Regions from separate parts of the Virgibacillus ainsalahensis genome, predicted to be linked through region 2. Evidence: riboswitches for the same ligand, from Rfam matches in the RefSeq annotation. Region 2 holds a riboswitch; the other holds the start of a gene.
What was found. Region 2 has a riboswitch for S-adenosylmethionine ahead of ACZ427_RS12695 (methionine biosynthesis PLP-dependent protein). Riboswitches for the same ligand answer to the same signal wherever they lie in the genome.
Positions count from the first base shown of each region.

Region 1: linked by a shared signal. The riboswitch ahead of ACZ427_RS18070 (OsmC family protein) and the one ahead of ACZ427_RS12695 (methionine biosynthesis PLP-dependent protein) in region 2 are both predicted to bind S-adenosylmethionine.

Region 1 is NZ_AP043943.1:3,636,153-3,640,705, reverse strand. It holds gene ACZ427_RS18085 (purine-cytosine permease family protein) at 1-664, shown strand, start outside; gene ACZ427_RS18080 (DinB family protein) at 707-1,243, opposite strand; gene ACZ427_RS18075 (DJ-1/PfpI family protein) at 1,377-1,676, opposite strand; SAM riboswitch class I at 1,874-1,997, shown strand; gene ACZ427_RS18070 (OsmC family protein) at 2,082-2,540, shown strand; gene ACZ427_RS18065 (ferritin) at 2,666-3,169, shown strand; gene ACZ427_RS18060 (Msr family ABC-F type ribosomal protection protein) at 4,223-4,553, opposite strand, start outside.
Region 2 is NZ_AP043943.1:2,601,639-2,606,191, reverse strand. It holds gene ACZ427_RS12705 (CBS domain-containing protein) at 1-146, shown strand, start outside; gene metC (cystathionine beta-lyase) at 316-1,512, opposite strand; gene ACZ427_RS12695 (methionine biosynthesis PLP-dependent protein) at 1,493-2,629, opposite strand; SAM riboswitch class I at 2,810-2,909, opposite strand; gene larE (ATP-dependent sacrificial sulfur transferase LarE) at 3,171-4,007, shown strand; gene ACZ427_RS12685 (M24 family metallopeptidase) at 4,402-4,553, shown strand, end outside.

The DNA.
Region 1 (4,553 bases), 1.0 Mb from region 2:
CATCTTTGCCATTGGCTTTATTCCGCAAATCTTCTGTTTTGGTGTGATGGGAGGTCTTGGTATCTGGTTTGGTGTTCGCCTGGGAGAACCGAATCCTGGTGTATACATCGTACTACTGCTAGGTATCTGGGGTGTTTTATTTACAATGATCACACAGGTAAGAATCAATATTACCAACATCTACAGTGGTTCTCTTTCCCTGTCTTCCTTTTTTGAAAACATCTTTAAATTTACACCGGGCAGACGTTTCTGGGTAGTTATTACAGGTATCTCTGCGATTGTCTTAATGCTTGGTGGCATCGTGAATCATCTGGAAATGGCAATGACATTCCAAGGGGTCTTTTTGATGACATGGGCTGCTATTCTAGTAACAGATGCGGTCATCGTCAAGCGAATTCTTAAGATTGGCCCAGGCTATTATGAAGCCAAACAGGAAAACCTGCATAAGTGGAACCCTGTTGGTGTTGCATCATTATTGATAGCCAGTGGTTTAGGAACAATTGCTGCATTAGGCTATATGGGTACGTTCCTGCAAAGTACTGCCGCATTCTTTGCAGCAATACTTGCAGCGATTCTTACCGTAGTCCTTGCAATTACAACAAAAGGTAAATTCTATATCATAAAAGAAAACCCTGATGTTCACAAACAAGATTATATCGCATAAAAATAAACCCTCTACTCGTGTGAGTAGAGGGTTTTGTTTTTATTATTTTTGATTCTGATCATATTTTACTGCTAAATCGAAATGGTGTTGTTCATGGATTGCTACTAAGTGAATGCTTTGAATGACGTTTGGGTAGTGGGCAATCGGGTCGGGATAGCGAATTTGGCCGGCCACACGTTCATCGATAGCAGCAACTTTTTCCTTCAATTTGGCTGTTTCGGTGTTGAGCAGCTGCCAAACCTCTGTGAAGTGGTATTTCTGACTCAGATTATTTGGCGGTATTAACAGAAAAGGCGCTTTCATTGGTCGTTTCTTCGTTTGCTTGTATTCCTCATAAATATTATGACTCTTTGTTTGATACGGACGTTTCTTGCGTAGATGTGCATAAGGCTGCATCACTGGAAGATAAAAAATGGAAACCCTTCGCACTAACCTTACCATAAGCACGAGATGATAGACTGTCTCGCCAATCGACCATTTATCCGTTAGTGGACGTTCCCATGCGTCCTCCACCTTTTCATCTATGTACCGAAAAAAATCATTACGTTGGTCTTCTACCAGCTGAAAATAAAATTGCATCTGCTCACTTTTCAAGGGATATTCACCTTCTAAACCTATAATGGATATTTCGTTCTCCTTGTGAAATCTGTTTATCTACGACTTACAATTCAATGCCTTATTCCGCAATTACCTGCCCCGTTCATGAAAATATTTATTGCACAAATTCAATCGTTTTAGCTGTTCTCTCAGCAGTTGCTTTCCCCATTATTTGCTCTACAAGGTAGAGTGCCATATTAATTCCTGAAGAGACCCCGCCGGAAGAAATGAAGTTACCATCATGCACAACTTTACTATCGGATAAAACGCGAATATGAGGATACTTTTCTTGTACAATTTTCAACGCTGAGTGGTGGGTAGTAGCTTTCTTTCCATCTAATAATCCAGTTTCACCTAATATGTACGCTCCGGTGCAGACGGAACAGATATATTCAATCGTTTTATGTTTCATCATCCAATCTTTTATCTTTCCCTTTGATTTAAAACTCCTGCATTGCTACTCCTCCTATGTATATAACTATTTCTACGCTATTGACCACATTCCTGCTTATTTAACAACTCTGCTATTACACTGAAATAAATTTCATGCAAAAATCGCTTGACTATTCTACTAATTCTGATAAGATTAATGACAATTACATAAATAGCTACTTCTTATCCAGAGAGAGGGAGGGACTGACCCGATGAGCTCTCGGCAACCGGTCTTAGAAGGGATTTTCCCCTTTTAAAACACGGTGCCAATTTCAGAGGAATGAATGCATTCCGAAGATGGGAAGGGGACGTGATGTCTAAGATTACCGCCCTTCCCCTTCATGGAGAAGGGCTTTTGTGTAAATAATAATAAAGGAGCGGATTATAAATGGCTGTACAAACAGTTAAGGCAAATGCAACACTCAAAGAAAATGTATTGGTGGAGACAGAAGCAAGGGGCCACAAACTGACCATTGATGAGCCGGCAAATCTTGGTGGAACCGACAAAGGCATGAATCCAGTGGAGGTGCTACTTTCCGGACTCGGCGCATGCCAGTCCATTGTCGCCCGTACCTATGCGGAAAAATTCGATATCAATCTGAACGCATTTTCCGTGGAGCTGGAAGGTGACATAGATCTTGACGGATTCCTTGGCAAAAGTGATGTCCGCCCGGGCTTTTCCACCATCCGCTATACCTACCACATCGAGACAGATGCACCCGAGGAGAAAGTGAATGAGTTTGTTGCATTCATCGAAAAACACTGCCCTGTCGGTGATACCATCGCCAACACAGTAGAAGTTGTATCTGGAGGGGTAGTGATCGAGAATCCGGTTGGGCAAAAATAAACAAAGAGCGCGCCGATTCATGAAAAGCAGATGATCTCAATCTATTGAATAAAACAGAATGCATCTTTCTTTATTATGTAACCACGAATAGTGTTATAATTAACTCACAAAGGAGGATGATTTCTATGTTGTCAAATAAGTTACAAGAAGCATTAATTAACCAAATGAACAACGAGTTTGCAGCATCCCATGAGTACATGGCGATGGCATCCTACTGTGAAACGAACAGCTATGATGGTTTTGCTAATTTCTTTATCCAGCAGGCGAAGGAAGAGCGTTACCACGGCATGAAAATTTACAATTACTTGAACGATCGTGGGATTCATGCGAAGTTTAAAGCACTTCCTGCACCGAAAAATGATTATGGTTCCGTTCTGGATACGTTCAAAAAAGGCCGAGAACAGGAAAGAGAAGTAACAAAATCATTCTATGAAATATCAGATATTGCAATGGATGAGAAGGAACATATGACATTATCCTTTGTCAGATGGTTCCTGGATGAACAGGTTGAAGAAGAGTCCATGTTTGAAACGCATATTGACTATATGGAGCGTATCAAAGATGATAATAATGCACTGTTTATCTATGAACAGCAGCTTGCCAAGCGGGAGTTTGACGAAGAAGATTAATTGGATAGATCAATAGAAAACTGCACTCCAAATCCGGGTGCAGTTTTCTATTGATCTGTAAAAATACCTATGGTTATTGATTCAATTAACATTCTCCAGGAATCGGGACTCATCGGGGGGATGAACGACTGAACGAAGAAGAAAAGCTGTCATTCGGTCACTCATCATGGGGATGAACGACTGAACGAAGAAGAAGAGCTGTCATTCGGGCACTCATCAGGGGGATGAACGACAGAACGAAGATGAAAAGCTGTCATTCGGGCACTCATCAGGGGGATGAACGACTGAACGAAGAAGAAAAGCTGTCATTCGGGCACTTATCAAGAGGATGAACAACCGAACGAAGAAAAAGAACCGACATTCGGGCACTTATCATGGGGATGAACGACTGAACGAAGATGAAAAGCTGTCATTCGGGCACTCATCAAGAGGATGAACAACCGAACGAAGAAAAAGAACCGACATTCGGGCACTCATCAAGGGGATGAACGACTGAACGAAGATGAAAAGCTGTCATTCGGGCACTCATCATGGGGATGAACGACTGAACGAAGAAAAAGAGCTGTCATTCGGTCACTCATCATGGGGATGAACGACAGAACGAAGAAGAAGAGCTGGCATTCGGGCACTCATCAAGGGGATGAACGACTGAACGAAGAAAAAGAGCTGTCATTCGGTCACTCATCATGGGGATGAACGACTGAACGAAGATGAAAAGCTGTCATTCGGGCACTCATCAAGAGGATGAACAACCGAACGAAGAGAAAGGGCCGTCATTCGGGCACTCATCATGGGGATGAACGACTGAACGAAGAGGAAGAACCGGCTTTCGGGCACTTATCAGGGGGATGAACGACTGAACGAAGAAGAAAAGCTGTCATTCGGGCACTCATCAGGGGGATGAACGACTGAACGAGGAGAAAGAGCCGGCTTTCGGGCACTTATCAGGTGAATGAACGACCGAACGAAGGAGAGCTGTCATAATGATTGTATATCAACGAAAAATAGCATACCAATCACTATGCGATTTGGTATGCTATTTAACTTGTTCATTTACATTTGCAACATCTTTTTATTAGCGATTTGAAATTGCAGATCTGCTACATTTTCTATAAATTTTTTATCATGTGATACAAACAGAATGGTTCCTTTATAGGAAGTGATAAAGCGTTCCAGTGCTTCAATAGCACGGATGTCTAAGAAATTAGTCGGTTCGTCTAACAGTAAAATGTTATATTCCCCTAAGAAAAGTTTGCAAAGTTGTAGACGGGTTGCTTCTCCACCACTTAATGACTTCACGCTTTTTTGTATATCTGTTCCGACAAACATCATGGAATGCAAAACACTTCGCAGAAATCCTTCATCATATGCAGAGCGGTTTTTC
Region 2 (4,553 bases):
CGGTCGAACTTTTTAGGAAACAGATTGGCGAAGGACGACGTCTGGAAGCATTGCTCATAACAAAAAGTGAGTATTCAACGGAGCGCTTGATAGGTATTATCACTGCTTTTGATATTTTGGAAATACCCTATGAATCCAATAATTAGAGCGAACAGCATGGAAATGCTGTTCGTTCTTTATGCAATTACTCGTCGCACATAAAGCCCTTCATACAATATGATGAAGGACTAATCAAAAAGGAACTACAGTAATGGATGGCAGGCATCTTTAATCACACCTGCTGTTTTCAGCCTCGAAAGTTGAGTTAGACAGTCTTTAATTAAGGTTAACTGTTTTTTCAGTGGCTTGTTGTTTAACAGCTTCTAGTGCCTGGTCAAAATCCTGGATTAAATCATCAATATTTTCCAGGCCTACAGAGAATCGTAATACACCATCTGTAATTCCCCGTTTTTCTCTTTCTTCCTTTGGCATCGCAGCATGTGACATTGTCGCTGGATAAGAAAGGATGGATTCTACCGCTCCTAAGCTTACTGCAAACACCGGGATGCGGACATTTTCTACAAAGGCTTTTGCTGCTGCTTTATCAGGCAACCGGAAAGAAAGCACAGCCCCGTCACCGCTTGACTGATGGCGGTGAATATCGTGCCCAGGATGTGAAGTTAAGCCAGGATAATACACTTCTTCCACGATGGTCTGCTCCTTTAAATAAGAAGCCAATATCCCAGCGGAATTGGATGACTGGTTAAGACGTGCACCCAATGTCTTAATACCTTGAATCAGCTGATAAGAATCCTGGGCGCCCAGAATAGAGCCAAAGGAATTTTGAATAAATGCCAACTTGTCGCCTAGTTCAGTCGTTCTTGTTACCGCAAGACCAGCAATGATATCACTATGCCCGGAAAGGAACTTTGTTGCACTGTGGAGCACCACATCCGCTCCTAAATCAATTGGATTTTGATAAAGTGGCGTCATAAACGTATTATCAATAAATGTCAAACAGTTATTTGATTTTGCAATCTTTATAATCCCTGCAATATCTGTGATATTCATACAAGGATTGGATGGCGTCTCAATATAGATCACTTTTGTATTCGGTTGGACGGCTTTTGCAGTTTCCTCTAAGTCGGTCAGGTTAACAAAAGTGTGGTCAATTTGAAATTTTGGCAGTACTTCTGTTACGAAGCGAAAAGTTCCTCCATATACGTCTTTGGAAATCACAACATGATCACCAGAAGAAAGCAACATAAAAGCAGAAGAGATGGCTGACATACCTGAAGCAAATGCCAATCCACGTGCACCACCTTCCAAATCTGCAATTGCTTCTTCCAATGCCTCTCTCGTAGGGTTTCCTGATCTGCTGTAATCGAAGGGGCCAAATGCATCAAAACTCTTCTGATGATAGGTAGATGATTGATAAATCGGTACATTAACTGACCCTGTATAATCTTTTTGACTATTGTTTTTCGCTGAATGAACAAGCTTTGTTTCCAGTTTATTTTTGAATGGACTCATTGGAAGTTTGCCCCTCTCTTAAAAATGAAAATGCATGTTTTAAATCTTCTATTAAATCTTCTGCTCGCTCAATACCTACCGAAAAACGCAATAGTCGATCAGAGATTCCACGTCGCTCGCGTTCTTCTTTTGGAATCTCGGCATGTGTTTGTGTAGCAGGATAGGTAATGAAGCTTTCCACTCCTCCAAGACTTTCCGCAAATGTTATTAACTTCAGATTTTGCAAAAATGGATCAATCCATTGACTTTCTTTTAGGCTAAAGGAAAGCATACCGCCTTTGCCAGCATATAAAACTTCTGTAACAATTTCTTCCTTGTGCAGGTATGCGGCAATTGTTTTGGCGTTTTCCTCATGTTTATTCATCCTTAAGGCAAGAGTTTTCAAACCTCTGATTAAAAGCCAGGAATCAAGTGAGGAAAGTACTGCACCCGAAGTATTATGAAGGATGGATAGTTTTTCGCAGAGTTCATTTCCTTTTGCTACTACTAAACCGGCTAACACATCATTATGACCTCCGATATATTTTGTAGCACTATGTATGACAACATCTGCACCTGACTCCAATGGTTGCTGAAGATAAGGAGTTAAAAATGTATTGTCCACGATTAATAAAAGGTTGTGTCTGTGTGCCAGTTCTGCAAGTTGCTCTATACCAATCTCCTGCATTAACGGATTTGTAGGCGTTTCGATAAAAATCGCTTTTGTATTATCAGTAATTAAGTTTTCGGTTTCTGTCGTTTTCGTTAATTCTGTATAAATTGTCCGGATATCATAGGCTTGTTCATAGTGCTGCAGGATACGATAGGTTCCACCATAGAGATCCTCTGGAGCAATGATTTCATCACCGGAACGGAAAAGGGACAGAACCAGTTGTATTGCCGACATTCCTGAGCTGCAGGCAAAACCTTGATCCCCTGCCTCCAGATCTGCGATACCTTCTTCTAAAAGAGATCGGGTAGGATTTTTAGTCCGGGTATAATCATAACCGGTTGATTGACCAAGTCCTTGATGCTGATAGGCTGTGGAAAAATAAACGGGAGGATTGACGGCTCCGGTTAATTCATCACTTTTATTTCCCAACTGCGCTAATTTTGTTTCAATGCTTCGATCTGTCATGATGATTTCATCCCCCTTGTAAAATTAAACCTTTTTGCTCTTACCCGAAAGACGGGAAAGACCTGACAGCAAGTATAAAAATTTCGGTTATCTAAGGTATATGCTGTTCTCAAAACTCCCCTAATAGTTGAAAAACCTCTTCTGGATTAAGAAGAGGTTTGGCATCACGGCTTATATCTCTTCTTATCTTTGAGCAGTATGCTCCTGGAATTGGCACAGTACTGTAAAGTCTGTTGCCGAGGGTTCAAAGGGCCAGTCCCTCCACCTCTCTGGATAAGAAAATAACTTATTCACTATAATTGATTAATACACAGAGTACACCTGCCAGATATTAATGTCAAGAAAAAGTTTGAAGATTGTCTTTAAATCGAATAGTAAGGAATAAATTATCCGCTTATAGACAGTAAAAGAGAACGCTTTTTGTTGACATGTTAAACATGGGACAGTAAGCTGATTATAGAAGAATTTTTATGAAACCATCAATGAATGAGAATCTATTTTTATCCCTTTAGGGGAAATATAAAAGAGTGAGGCGAAAAACATGAATCAGACAACTACGGAAAAAAATCGTCATCTGGGTGAAATTCTTTCTGGAATGAACCGTGTTATTGTAGCTTTTTCCGGTGGTGTAGACAGCACGTTAGTATTGAAAAGAGCACAACAGGAATTAGGGGCTTCCAACGTTCTGGCTGTTGTTGTTAAATCAGAATTATTTCGTGAAGAAGAGTTCGAAGGCGCCGTAGAACTTGCCGAAAAAATGGGAGTAAACGTGCATCAAACAGAAATTAAAGAGCTGGAAGATGCAGGAGTTGCAGCAAATACGCCAGATTCCTGGTATTACAGTAAAAAACTGCTTTATTCCCATTTAAATAATTTAGCGAAAGAAATGAATTATGACTACGTGCTTGATGGAATGATTATGGATGACATGGCGGATTTCCGTCCAGGTTTAAAAGCAAGAACGGAAGCAGGCGCACGCAGTGTACTTCAGGAAGCCAAGCTTTTCAAACAAGAAGTTCGTGAACTCACCAAAGCACTTGATATCCCTGTTTGGAATAAACCAGCTTCCTGCAGCCTGGCATCCAGAATTCCATATGGTACAAAATTGGATAAACAGAAGATTGAACAAGTCGATCAGGCAGAGAAATTCATCACAAAGTTAGGGTTTGATATCGTACGAGTACGTCACCATGGCGATGTAGCACGTATTGAGGTCACTCCTGAAGAAATTACAAAATTAATGGAGCACAGTGAAGAAGTACAATTGAAACTTCAATCACTTGGCTTCGCTTATGTATCCATGGATCTTCGCGGGTATCGTACAGGAAGTATGAACGAAGTATTGCCACAGGATTCATTACAAACTAAAATAAGCTAAGCATGTAAAGAGTCCTTCAGTGATAAAATACTGGAGGACTCTTTTTTCGTGGATAGAGAAATATAACCCTTTCTATTGTATAAGTACGCTAAGATATACTGCCAATATTTTTGAAAACCAGCCATGTTTTCTAACAGGTAAATAGGGGAATCTTGACATTAACAGCATAATTAGAAGTGTAAGGAAAGAGTTGGGTTAAAATTCTAAAAATTCATTGACAATCAAATATTATTGAATTATGATTAAATTAAAACATTGTCGACAATCGGCAAAATAATTGTACCTTTATTTTGAGTTTTTGCATAAAATAAAGTAGTGATATTATATGTATTGCTGATTACTACTGTGTGTTTTCGCGGTTTTTAAAATTTTTTCTGCGAAAGGGTGGATAGCTGTGTTAACATTTCCTGTCTTAGAGTTTCAAGAAAGATTGGCAAAAACAAAGCAGCGAATGGCGACTGAAGGGATTGAAGTCCTATTAGTAACAGATCCGGCAAATATGAATTATATAAGCGGCTATGATGCCTGGTCTTTTTATGTTCATCA